4 regions of the Yersinia antarctica genome follow, and region 1 is predicted to be linked to each of the others. Evidence: predicted binding sites of a transcription regulator. Region 1 holds the regulator's gene; each other region holds the start of a gene.

Region 1 (3,217 bases):
ATTGTCCATTGCAGCTTGATACAGCGGCGTAACCCCTTGTTCAATTAACCCACTCCATCCATCAATCACGCCGCTAACCAAAGCGGAGTCTAACTGTGCATGGTCAATAGTTTTAAATTCTGCCAACTTTTGTTTCAGGTTTTCCAATGCAACATGGGATGATTTCAATTCTTTGTCAGCATCCACGATATTACCGCTCTGGCGGTAATCTACTGAACGAGACAGACGTGTCACCATACGGAAATATTGATCCGTCCCCTGATTAACCAAATTCATATTTTCAACCAACACAGTATTCGCGTTGGAGGATTGTGTCAGTTGGTTGAGTGATAACAAGGTATAGGCCGATACACCGCCCCAGAGCAGACAAAATGCGCCAAGTACCCAAAGCAATGCCGCCCTGATAGTAATATTTTTTAAAAACTGCATGTTCGTTCCCCTTATATATCGGATAGTTATCGTTAGAGACTCTGGTGTTATTTGATGACCGAAAAGCAATAAAGGACGTTCATACAGCTAACGACAACTCCTTTGCCGGCAGACCTTCATCTGACGGGTTTCCCCCTGGCACCGCAAATTGCAACTATTCAGTTACACAACGGTTATCGGCAATGGTGTTATAAGGTTGAGCGACTCACAAAAATTTAATATCGCATAAACTTGATAAAAGCCTGATGGGGTTCTCTGGCATTATGTCGCCCTATACATGTGTTATAATATTGGGCAGAACGCTCAGTAATTTGCATAACTATTTGAATTTAAAAGGTATTTAGCTATATGGCAACTGTAGGCATTTTCTTTGGCAGCGATACTGGCAATACTGAAAACATTGCCAAGATGATCCAAAAGCAACTGGGCAAAGATGTTGCTGAGGTTCACGACATTGCCAAAAGCAGTAAAGAAGATTTAGAAGGCTTCGATATTTTGCTGATTGGGATCCCAACCTGGTATTACGGCGAAGCGCAGTGTGATTGGGATGATTTCTTCCCAACACTGGAAGAGATCGATTTCAATGGCAAGTTGGTGGCGCTGTTTGGTTGTGGTGACCAGGAAGACTACGCAGAATATTTCTGTGATGCGATGGGTACCGTGCGCGACATCATTGAGCCACGTGGTGCCGCAATCGTGGGCCATTGGCCAACCGCGGGCTACCATTTTGAAGCGTCCAAAGGTCTGGCGGATGACGACCACTTTATTGGTCTGGCAATTGATGAAGACCGTCAGCCAGAACTTACCAATGAGCGGGTTGAGGCATGGGTAAAACAGATTACTGAAGAACTGAGCCTGTCTGAGATAGTGGGTTAATCAAGCCTGTCGGAAACGCTATGGTCGTGTTCAACACTGCCGGGCGTTTCCGTTGCCTTTTATCCTTTTGAGCTGTGCTTTTTGTCATAACGTTGTTCTCTCTCTCTTTAGCTCCCATCCATGGTGAACAGCGCGTCCGGCTATCCGATTGTGCTTTGTTAAGCGGCCCACATATCCACATCTTCCTGCGCGCAAAATGAAAATAAACTGCTACAAATTTGTAACTTTATCCCTCGTCACTGTACACTTAAATGATGTGTTATCCCCATTCATCAATACACTGCATGATTAATCTTACAAAGTGTGCAATTATATCTTTGTTAACAACCACGGTTTTCATTTGGGGCTAGCAGTTCTATAATGAGACGCAATTGTAATTATTGCGCCACGGATGTCATAGGCTGAACAGCCTTAATTTGAAACGATAGTAACAGGACTGAATCCGCATGACTGACAACAACAAAGCCTTAAAAAACGCAGGCCTTAAAGTAACACTGCCCCGGCTTAAAATTCTGGAAGTGTTGCAAGATCCGGCGTGCCACCACGTCAGCGCGGAAGATCTTTATAAAAAGCTGATCGATATTGGTGAAGAGATTGGTTTAGCCACGGTTTACCGCGTACTGAACCAGTTTGATGATGCCGGTATTGTTACCCGCCACAATTTCGAAGGCGGTAAATCAGTCTTTGAGCTGACGCAGCAGCATCATCATGATCACTTGATTTGCCTGGATTGCGGCAAAGTGATTGAGTTTAGCAATGAATCCATTGAATCGCTTCAACGTGAAATTTCTAAACAGCATGGTATCAAGCTGACCAATCACAGTCTGTATCTGTACGGCCATTGTGAGACCGGTGATTGCCGTGAAAACGAGTCGGCACACGATAAAAGATAATGTGCTTTGAAAGCATTATCTTATAAAGATTTTAAGCACTGAATACACTACGGCTTATGTTTAATCCAGATTGATAGGTTCTACTGTTTGGTTAACATAAGCTATCAGCAAGATGGCCACCTTTCCCGTTCTATACCTGAGTATCTCTCGGTTGGGAGTCAGGTGGTCGTTCTTATTTATGTCCTTGATATTTATCCCCTTGGTACTGAAAGCCACTAGAGTATTAGCGATGTTCTGGGTTCGTTCGCCTGCTAGCTATCTGCAACACCAATAACATTGGGTATCTATCCCGTTATTGATCTTTCCTGAGTGACAAATTCACTGTTTATCGCCCCCATTTATTGACTCTCCCCCTTTTAGCGAGCTGCATCAATTTTACAGCAAAAAAAACCCCGGACCTGCCGGGGGAAAAACCATCAACTCAACTTCACTTAAATTTGTTTAGCCAAAAAATAAAGCAAACAGGAGATAACATTAGACACAGCTCGATATTACCAATTTTCAGACTTTAACCGACTCAGCACGGCTACTACGCTTACCGTCTGGGCTGGTGGAGCGGATCATCACCTCGCCACTCACGGTAGGTTTTGCCTTCGCATCATACTTCTGCCACTGCTTACCGCCATCAGTTGAATACTCGATAATCAGGCCCGGCAGTGAGATATTGGCTTCCAACTGCCCCGCCACAACCCGAGCACCGGGGACAGGCAGGCGATATGACACACCGGCTTTATCCAGTTTTGCCAGTTCACGTTGGCCCATGATGTTGGCAAAACGTTGCCAATCGATGTCCAACGCCTTGGTATCGACGCTATGCGTCTGGCCACCTTGATATTCGCGGCCCGCTTTGTAATCTTGCTCCCACGAAGCGCGATGCCAGGCACGCTCGGCCAATGGCAACATCCGCGGGAAGATCATGTATTCCATCTGCTCATCAGTGCGGACGGTTTCATTCCATGACTGACCCGAGATGCCATGTACACCCGGCCAAGGTTTATCGCTTTTCGCGCTAAAGTGAT
Region 2 (3,217 bases), 1.3 Mb from region 1:
AGATCCACTGGCTGAACTGGTAAAAATTGACCCGAAATCTATCGGGGTCGGCCAGTATCAACATGATGTTAGCCAAAGCCAACTGGCGAAAAAGCTGGATGCGGTAGTGGAAGACTGCGTAAACGCCGTGGGTGTGGATTTAAACACCGCGTCGGTGCCGTTACTGACCCGGGTTGCGGGTTTAACCCGCATGATGGCGCAAAACATTGTTAGCTGGCGTGATGAGAATGGCCGCTTCCATAACCGTGAGCAATTGCTCAAAGTCAGCCGCCTCGGGCCGAAAGCCTTCGAGCAGTGTGCCGGCTTCCTGCGTATCAATCATGGCAATAACCCGCTGGACGCATCAACCGTGCATCCAGAAGCCTACCCGATTGTTGAGCACATTTTGGCTGCAACTGAACAGGCATTGCAGGACCTAATGGGTAATGCTACCGCGCTGCGTAATCTTAATGCGCGTGATTTCACCACCGAGCAATTTGGTGTCCCGACGGTCACCGATATTCTACGCGAGTTAGAAAAGCCAGGCCGTGACCCACGCCCTGAGTTCAAAACCGCAACCTTCGCTGAAGGTGTAGAGACGCTCAATGACCTGACTCCGGGCATGATCCTCGAAGGCTCGGTCACTAACGTGACCAACTTTGGTGCCTTTGTTGATATTGGTGTTCATCAGGATGGTTTGGTACATATTTCATCACTGGCGGATAAGTTTGTCGATGACCCACATAAGGTGGTGAAAGCCGGGGATATCGTCAAAGTGAAAGTCATGGAAGTGGATTTGCAACGCAAGCGCATTGCCCTGACCATGCGCCTTGATGAACAGCCTGGTGAAGGCGGCTCGCGTCGTGGTAACAATGGCGCTAATAGTGCGAATAGCAGCGCCAATGGTCGTAATGACAATCGTGGTGCCAGCCAGCCTCGTAACAGCAATGATGCGAACAGTCGCCCAGCAGCCAAGGGCCGGGCAGACAGTAATTCTGGTAGCAACAGCGCCATGAGTGATGCACTGGCGGCGGCATTTAAAAAACGCTGATATCTCTACTCAGGGCCACGTTGGTGGCCCTTTTTTCATTTACGTTTTTGTTTCAAATTATCGCGACATCTTTAATATTTCCTCTCATATCCTTTTCTTCTATAAAGCTGAAGATTTATCTTTTAAATTAATTAGCACGCGATTCTTTTCTGCTGCGAAATGACGTTTACATCATGATTAAATCGGCGTTAATTTAACAATCTATTTAACATGAGGGTTAATTTCGTCAATTATTCACTCTAATTTATAAATAATTATGAAGACATTCTGTGAGTTAATTAAAATCCGAATGTTATTTTATTAAAATGTGAGTGAATTAATTATGTTAACAATCGGTATTTAACTGCCCTAACAGGGCATAATGGAAACATTCAGTTAACTGATTTAACTCATTATTTTCATTTGCGATTATGTTAATTTGATGGTAAAACAAGCATAAATAAAAATCAGACTCATTAATTATACCCTAAATAATTCGAGTTTCAGGAAGGCGGCAAGCGAGATAATCCCGATAAGCTTACATGAGTAAGTGATTCGGGTTAGTGAGCGTAGCCAACACACAGGCAGATGGAAGTATGACGGGTATATAAAAATGAAATAGTAACGAATACTTACCTTTGAGTATTTCACCTTAGTTGAATATGAAAACGATTCTTACTATTATTATTTTATCTATTACCTTTTAGAGTCGTATCACTCTGAATTTTGGTACGCCAATAACGTAATAACAAGAGGCACCTATGCATCTTATCCCGCAGCGTTCCTATAAAATTGTTGGTTTCTCGCCTGAAATCAGCCCGGCTTACCGGCAGAAATTATTGTCACTGGGTATGCTGCCCGGCTCTTCGTTTAATGTTGTCCGCCTCGCGCCATTAGGTGACCCCATTCAGATAGAGACCCGCCGCGTCAGTCTGGTGCTACGGAAAAAAGACTTAGATCTGCTTACGCTGGACTTGCAACCCTAATATTGCGGGTCAACATCCTATTTTGGCTGCCGGGCTGCGTGTCAAAGCCCCCCTGCGTAGTCTGATTTTAATTTACTAATATCACGTTGGATCATGAAAGCACTCACAATCGGCCTGATCGGCAATCCCAATGCAGGTAAAACCACCCTTTTTAACCAGTTAACCGGTGCCCGCCAACGGGTGGGGAACTGGGCCGGGGTTACGGTGGAGCGCAAAGAAGGCCATTTCACTACCGCGCAACATCAAGTGACATTGGTTGACCTGCCGGGAACCTACTCCCTGACCACCATTTCTGAGCAAACCTCGCTGGATGAGCAAATTGCTTGTCACTACATTCTAAGTGGTGAAGCTGACCTGCTGATTAATGTCATTGATGCGGTGAATCTGGAGCGCAATCTCTACCTGACACTGCAACTGGTTGAATTGGGTATTCCCTGTATTGTGGCGCTCAATATGTTGGATATTGCCAAAAGCCAACATATCGATATTGATATCAAGGCATTATCTCAGCAGTTAGGTTGCCCGGTTATTCCGCTGGTCTCCACTCGCGGGCAGGGTATCAATGAATTAAAAAGCAGTATTGATGAACTTCAGCCGATTCCCTTTAAGGCTTTGGTTAACTACCCGCCAGTGCTACTCAGTGAAGTAGATAAGTTGGTACAGGCCATGCCTGAGTCCTGGCCGGTACAGCAGCGCCGTTGGCTGGCACTGCAAATATTGGAAGGTGATATCTATAGCCTGGCACGTGCAGGCATAGCGCCCTCAATCGTGGCGCTAGCGCGTGAAAATCTGCGAGCAAGCCAACACGAAGATCCCGAGCTGGTGATAGCCGATGCCCGCTATCAAAGTATTGCCCGCATCTGTGATTTGGTCGGTAACTCGCAGCAAGCGGAACCGAACCGCCTGACACAAGCGCTTGATAAAGTGATCCTTAATCGCTGGTTAGGTGTCCCGATCTTTCTGTTTGTCATGTATTTAATGTTTGTCTTAGCCATCAATATCGGTGGGGCGTTGCAACCCATATTTGATATCGGCTCTGCGGCTATCTTTATTCAGGGGTTGCAATGGGTGGGTTATACGCTGCATTTCCCACAGTGGTTAACCATCTTCCTCGCTCAAGGCGTGGGGGGCGGGATTAATACCGTGCTGCCGTTGGTGCCACAAATTGGCATGATGTACCTGTTTCTCTCCTTTTTGGAAGACTCCGGTTATATGGCCCGAG
Region 3 (3,217 bases), 640 kb from region 1:
GCAGACAGAGAATCATTACCCATCAGGTAGCAACTGCCGCCACCGCCATAGCAACCTTGACCACGGCTATATAACAGATAGTTAGGGTTGGTTTGATAGAGATTTGGCGCTTTATAAGAACGGGCAATACCCATTTTCATGGTGAAGTAATCACCCAGTTCCTGTGACAGATTCAGGCCCGGACTCCAGTTACTTCCCGCGGTGCTGTGATGATCAAAGCGCAGTGCTGGGGTGAGCATGGTGGTATCCGTCAACTCGATATTATCCTCAACAAATACCGAGGCTATCTGCGCCGAGCTACGAGTATTACGCCCAGTCCCCGTCAAGCCGCTGACACTGCCACCCTCACTCGTCGTTTGGGTATTAGAGCTTGGATCGTTCATTTTCTGGTCATTCCATTCCGCCCCCACGGTCAGCACCTGATTAACGCCCAATTCAAATGGCAGGTTAACCTCGGAGTGGGCCAGATAGTTGTCCAGCTTGATAGTACTGAAATATTTATTTGAGAATATGCCTTCTGTACCGCCCGCCAGCCCCTCATTAATTCGTGAGTTGCGCGTATCTTCATACTGAAAATAGGAGGTTGTACTGACGCCGTTATCCCAAAAGCCACGGTGTGTTAGCGAGAAATTATCGCGGTACATCACGTTAGTTTCCGCACCGTATAAGCTGCGAACTATGGCATTGCTGTTTGTGTTTTGTGTATCACCGGCATAAATATTTCCCTGGCGGCTATAACCTGCCTCGAACTCCAGAGATTGGCCTTGGGCAAATTCCCAACGCAGTAACCCGTTGATATCTTTATTTCGTACCCCTTCACGGCCAGCAGGCAGTGTACCGGCCTGGTTACCGGTACGGGCAGATTCATGGCCTTGGTTAATATCCCAATCATCAGCATCGGTTTTATTGTATCCGCCATACAAGCGGAAACTGACGGTATCACTTAGCGGCCCCAACAGACTGAAATCGGTACGACGAGTCGCGCCTTCCTCGCTGTGCTGCGGCAGGTTCATATAGGCGTTCCAGCTACCATGTAGTTCTTTGTCCGGCTGTTTGGTGATGATATTCACTACACCACCGGCTGCACCGTTGCCATAGCGTGCCGCTGACGGCCCGCGTAAAACTTCTATTTTCTCAACCATATTCGCGGGAACCCAGTTGGTATCACCACGGGTATCACGTTCACCACGCCAGCCATAACGCACCGCATTACGGCTGGAGACCGGTATGCCATCAATCATAATCAGCGTATTTTCAGGTCCCATGCCACGAATATCAATTTGGCGATTATTGCCACGCTGACCACTGGCAGAGTTACCGGAAAGATTAACACCCGGCATGGTGCGGATAATTTCGGACAGGTCATTCGCGGGTGGCCGTTTGCGGATATCTTCTGCGGTGATAGTGGATGCCCCCAGCGCCTGACGAACTTGCTGTTGAGCGGTCACCACCAGCGTATCTCCGGTGGTTGCCGACCCACCGGCCACAGCAGGCTCTTGCTGCGATGTGGTGGCGGTTGTTTGCGCTGTCGTCTGTGTCGCTGCTGTGGACTCAGCTTGATTTGTCGCTTGAGTTTGTGCCCAGAGCGGAGTCGATATGCAAATACCGATCAATGTCGTCAGAGAACGCCGTTGCCATTTTACTTTCATTACACTTTCCCCTGATGCAAAAAAGCCCACAGCAAATATCCGCAGAGTAAAATCTCTGGCAATCTATTCGTTGGGCGATAAAGGCGAACAAGATTGATAATTATTTCCATTATCAATTCATCGCGTTAATTGTTACATTTGCATATAGGGAAAAGGTTTGTGCAAACAGCAAATCTGTTTGTCAGAACGTCAATGTTGTCATAATGTCAGTGGAGAGTTCGTCATGTCGGCGGTGAAGCAAAACAAATTACGCAATGTCTCTCCCTCATCCAAACCGATTTATCGTGAACAAATTGTGCAACAATCGAATCTGGTTGCCAGTGATTATCAACTGAGCAGCGTGAAATCATTGTCCACTGACCCGGTATTGTTTGGCGACTTTCAAGTATTGCGTCTGAACCCACATCTGATTTTACATACCGCGAATGTCACCAACCTCTGTGATATCAAGACACAAAACCGGCTTAATCCAGCACTGAAACTGGCTATTGTGGTTAGTGGCAGCGCGCATATCTCATTCGGCGGTCAACAGTTGCATTTGCAGGAAAAAGGCGATGCCTCGCTGGTCTCATTAACTGAAAGCACCCTGTTTACTCGCCACGGTAAAAACAACAGTCACGAGCGCACATTAACACTGACTTTTGACCGTGAATGGCTGTATGGCGATTTGCTGCCACAAGCCGGCGCATGGGATACGTTGTATAACTTTACCCAACAGCATCTGGCGATTCATTTATGGCGCCCATCAGTTCACTCGCAAGCCATTGCTCAGAAAATAGCGAGCGCCCCACCCTTTTCAACGCCGCTGGAGCGGTTGCAATGGGAAACACAATGTATTGGGCTGATCATTGAAGCGTTCAGTTCACTGGAGCAGCAAGCTCAACAGCAAAATAAAATCTCATTACGTGGATTGAACCGAGTCCAGCAGGTACGTGACTGGCTGGAAAGTGGTGAGGCTGACCACCTATCGATGAGTGAATTAGCCGGTCTGGTGAATATGAGCCAGAGTACCTTGCAGCGACGTTTTCGTGAAAGTTACCACATTACGGTATTTGAATATCTGCGCCATTGTCGTTTAAAGCGGGCCATGCTGGCATTACAGAAAGAAGGAGTCAGTATCGATCAAGCCGCCGCCATTGCTGGTTATACCAGCCCAGCCAACTTTGCCACCGCACTGCGGCGGACCTTTCATATCTCGCCCAGTCAACTACGGGCGGGATCGATTTTTGATCGATAAAAAATACCTGAGTGATAAAAACCTTTAAACAAAAAAACGGCCCCTGTTAAGGAGCCGCTTCATTATCTTGCTGTATTAGCGAAAATTATTTCTTTTTCGCTTTCGGATTAGGCAAGTCGGTAATGCTACCTTCGTAGATTTCCGCAGCCAGACCGACAGATTCATGCAAGGTAGGGTGAGCATGGATGGTCAACGCGATATCTTCCGCATCACAACCCATCTCGATCGCCAGACCGATTTCACCTAACAGTTCACCACCGTTAGTCCCAACAATGGCACCACCGATGATACGGTGAGTTTCTTTGTCGAAGATAAGTTTAGTCATACCGTC
Region 4 (3,217 bases), 1.9 Mb from region 1:
AGGCCCGCAATAGAGGCGGACAGCACACTGACCAGCGTAGAGCCGTATAACAGCTTCAAGCCAAAGCGTGAAACCACATTCCCTTGGTGCTCATTCAAACCTTTAATCGCACCGGCTACGATACCAATAGAGGAGAAGTTAGCGAATGAAACCAGGAACACTGACAGAATACCCACGCTGCGTGGCGACAGTTCTGATGCCACTTTCTGCAAGTCCATCATTGCCACGAATTCGTTAGATACCAGTTTGGTTGCCATGATGCCACCAACTTGTAAGGCTTCATGAGTCGGTACGCCCATCACCCAGGCAAACGGGAAGAAGACATAGCCCAAGATACCCTGGAAGCTGATACCGAACAGCAAGCTAAATAAGGCATTCATCGCAGAAATTAACGCGATAAAACCAATCAGCATGGCTGCAACGATGATAGCAACTTTGAAACCGGCCAGAATGTACTCACCCAGCATTTCAAAGAAGCTTTGGCCTTCGTGCAAGTTGCTTAGTTGCAACTCTTCCTCGCCCTCAGCTTTATACGGGTTGATCAATGACAACACGATAAAGGTACTGAACATGTTAAGTACCAGAGCCGCAACCACAAACTTCGCGTCCAGCATTGACATATATGCACCCACGATTGACATAGAAACTGTCGACATCGCGGTTGCTGCCATGGTGTACATGCGTTTTTCAGACATTTTGCCCAAAATGTCTTTATAGGCGATGAAGTTTTCAGATTGACCCAGAATCAGTGAGCTGACGGCGTTGAATGATTCCAGCTTACCCATGCCGTTAACTTTAGACAGCAAAGTACCAATGATACGAATAACGACGGGGAGAACTTTGATATATTGCAGAATACCAATCAGAGCAGAAATAAAGACGATAGGGCACAGCACTCTCAGGAAGAAGAACGCCAAACCTTTATCACCCATATTGCCAAAGACAAAGTCGGTACCGTTGGCGGCAAATCCAAGCAACTTGTCGAATAAACCGGCGAATCCTTTCACAAAACCCAATCCAGCTTCCGAATGGAGGAAGAAGTACGCCAACAACACTTCAATTACCAGCAATTGAATAACAAACCGAATGCGGATGCTTTTACGATCCTTACAGATCGCCAGAGCTAATATGGCCACCACGACTAAGGCCAACGCAAACTGCAGAATATGGGACATGTGTGCTCCAAATTTGAGGCAGGCTAGATTTCGGTGGACATTTTATGTAACGGCTACATTAAAAACGAGATGTAGGCAGCAAATATAGAAATTCACTTGCACTAATGCAAACGAATTAGTGGAGTGGATCACAAAAAATAGGATGTTAATAATTTGCTACGGAAGTAGTTTAAATATGCTAGGTTGAACAATTGTAGTCATTCGTTACGAAAAGGGCGATGGAACATTTAAGCCAACTTTTCAGAAAGCTACCACGGGTGATTGCTACACGGCTGATTATACGGTGTTAGCTATCAGAGAGATAAGTTCTACCACGCCAAGTGCGCTTGATAATTATTATCATTTAGATATTATTATTGATAAGAAAGTAGACGTAAGTTTTCAAGGGTAATACTGAATGCTGAATAGCCGTGCTGTCGATACATCCCGCCGTACATCAAGGAGGATAAAACTCTCCCTGATGGGGCCTGCTTTTATCGCGGCCATCGGTTATATCGACCCCGGTAACTTCGCAACCAATATTCAGGCGGGGGCCTCTTTCGGTTATACCTTATTGTGGGTGGTGGTTTGGGCCAACATCATGGCTATGTTGATCCAATTACTGTCCGCTAAACTCGGTATTGCCACTGGTAAAAATCTGGCTGAGCATATCCGTGATCGTTTTCCACGGCCTGCGGTATGGGCCTACTGGGTACAAGCCGAAATCATCGCCATGGCCACGGATCTGGCCGAGTTTATTGGGGCGGCAATCGGGTTTAAATTACTGCTAGGTGTGACCCTGCTTGAAGGTGCTGTCCTGACCGGCATTGCCACTTTCCTGATTCTTATGCTGCAAAAGCGTGGGCAAAAACCTCTCGAACTGGTTATCGGTGGGTTGCTGTTATTTGTAGCGGCGGCTTATATTGTCGAACTTATTTTCTCCCGACCAGAACTGGCGGCGTTGGGTCGCGGTATGTTGGTTCCTGACTTGCCTAACCGTGACGCGGTGTTTCTAGCGGCCGGGGTATTAGGTGCCACTATTATGCCGCATGTTATTTATCTGCATTCATCCTTGACGCAAACGGCGGGAGAAAACTCCAAGGCTTCTCGTTATGCTGCGACTAAATTGGATGTGGCGATTGCCATGACAATTGCCGGTTTTGTGAATCTGGCTATGATGGCAACGGCGGCGGCGGCTTTCCATTTCAATGGTTATGGCAGTATTGCTGAAATCGAGCAAGCGTACCTCACACTACAACCCCTGTTAGGTAATGCCGCAGCCACTATTTTTGGTTTGAGTCTGGTTGCCGCTGGGTTGTCATCGACAGTGGTGGGGACCTTGGCAGGGCAGGTCGTCATGCAAGGCTTTGTCCGGTTTTATATCCCTATCTGGGTGCGACGCTCGGTCACGATGTTGCCTTCCTTTATTGTCATTCTGGCGGGTATGGATGCAACACGGATCTTGGTGATGAGCCAGGTACTGCTGAGTTTTGGTATTGCGTTGGCGTTAGTTCCATTGCTGGTCTTTACTGGCAATAAAGAATTGATGGGAGAGATGGTTAACTCAAAATTGATTCAGATTTTGGGGAAGATGATTGTGTTAGTGGTGGTTGGATTAAATGCTTATCTGTTGATTAGCTTGCTCTAACTTCTTCATACTGGCGGATCGATAGCCAATCATCCGCCAGAAGCTTTTTTAATTAGTCATCATCATGATGGCGGTCATGCCCTTTCCCTCGATGATGTTTCTTGCCGTGGTTGTCATAATGTTTATCGTGTTTCTGATAGCGCCCTTCACGGTAATAATAGTTCTTTTGCCACCAGTCTCTGTTTTGCCAGCGGTGGCCATCCCAGTAATGCCCATGGCGGTTTCGTTCGCCTAAATCCCGCCCCTGATGATCCTGCCACCATCGCTGATCGCGCCAGTCATAACCATCCCAATAATTGCCACGGCGATCTTGCTCACCGATCTGCAATGAAACACTGGGGAGTAGCTCAATACTTTCGGCATTTGCCATAGGAACGAGAGGAAACCAGGCTAATATCGTTACTAATAACAGTGG

What was found. Region 1 encodes Fur, which represses iron uptake genes when iron is present. Its sites were predicted from a motif close to ATAATAATGAGAACNACTATCAA; they were not measured.
Region 2: a site for Fur is predicted at 1,672-1,694, ahead of feoA (ferrous iron transporter A). Genes of this name have one in related genera too.
Region 3: a site for Fur is predicted at 1,743-1,765, ahead of ACWJJO_RS03915 (TonB-dependent siderophore receptor). Genes of this name have one in related genera too.
Region 4: a site for Fur is predicted at 1,502-1,524, ahead of ACWJJO_RS15920 (Nramp family divalent metal transporter). Genes of this name have one in related genera too.

The regions. Positions count from the first base shown of each region.
Region 1 is NZ_JBSJQF010000001.1:1,514,643-1,517,859, reverse strand. Features, by position in the region: gene ACWJJO_RS07005 (methyl-accepting chemotaxis protein) at 1-429, opposite strand, end outside; gene fldA (flavodoxin FldA) at 778-1,305, shown strand; gene fur (ferric iron uptake transcriptional regulator) at 1,752-2,198, shown strand; gene ACWJJO_RS06990 (beta-N-acetylhexosaminidase) at 2,700-3,217, opposite strand, start outside.
Region 2 is NZ_JBSJQF010000001.1:234,811-238,027, reverse strand. Features, by position in the region: gene ACWJJO_RS00930 (Tex family protein) at 1-1,030, shown strand, start outside; gene feoA (ferrous iron transporter A) at 1,771-1,995, shown strand; gene feoB (Fe(2+) transporter permease subunit FeoB) at 2,089-3,217, shown strand, end outside.
Region 3 is NZ_JBSJQF010000001.1:878,962-882,178, reverse strand. Features, by position in the region: gene ACWJJO_RS03915 (TonB-dependent siderophore receptor) at 1-1,649, opposite strand, end outside; gene ACWJJO_RS03910 (helix-turn-helix domain-containing protein) at 1,873-2,886, shown strand; gene lpdA (dihydrolipoyl dehydrogenase) at 2,972-3,217, opposite strand, start outside.
Region 4 is NZ_JBSJQF010000001.1:3,425,823-3,429,039, reverse strand. Features, by position in the region: gene ACWJJO_RS15925 (NupC/NupG family nucleoside CNT transporter) at 1-1,175, opposite strand, end outside; gene ACWJJO_RS15920 (Nramp family divalent metal transporter) at 1,573-2,802, shown strand; gene ACWJJO_RS15915 (DUF2502 domain-containing protein) at 2,855-3,217, opposite strand, start outside.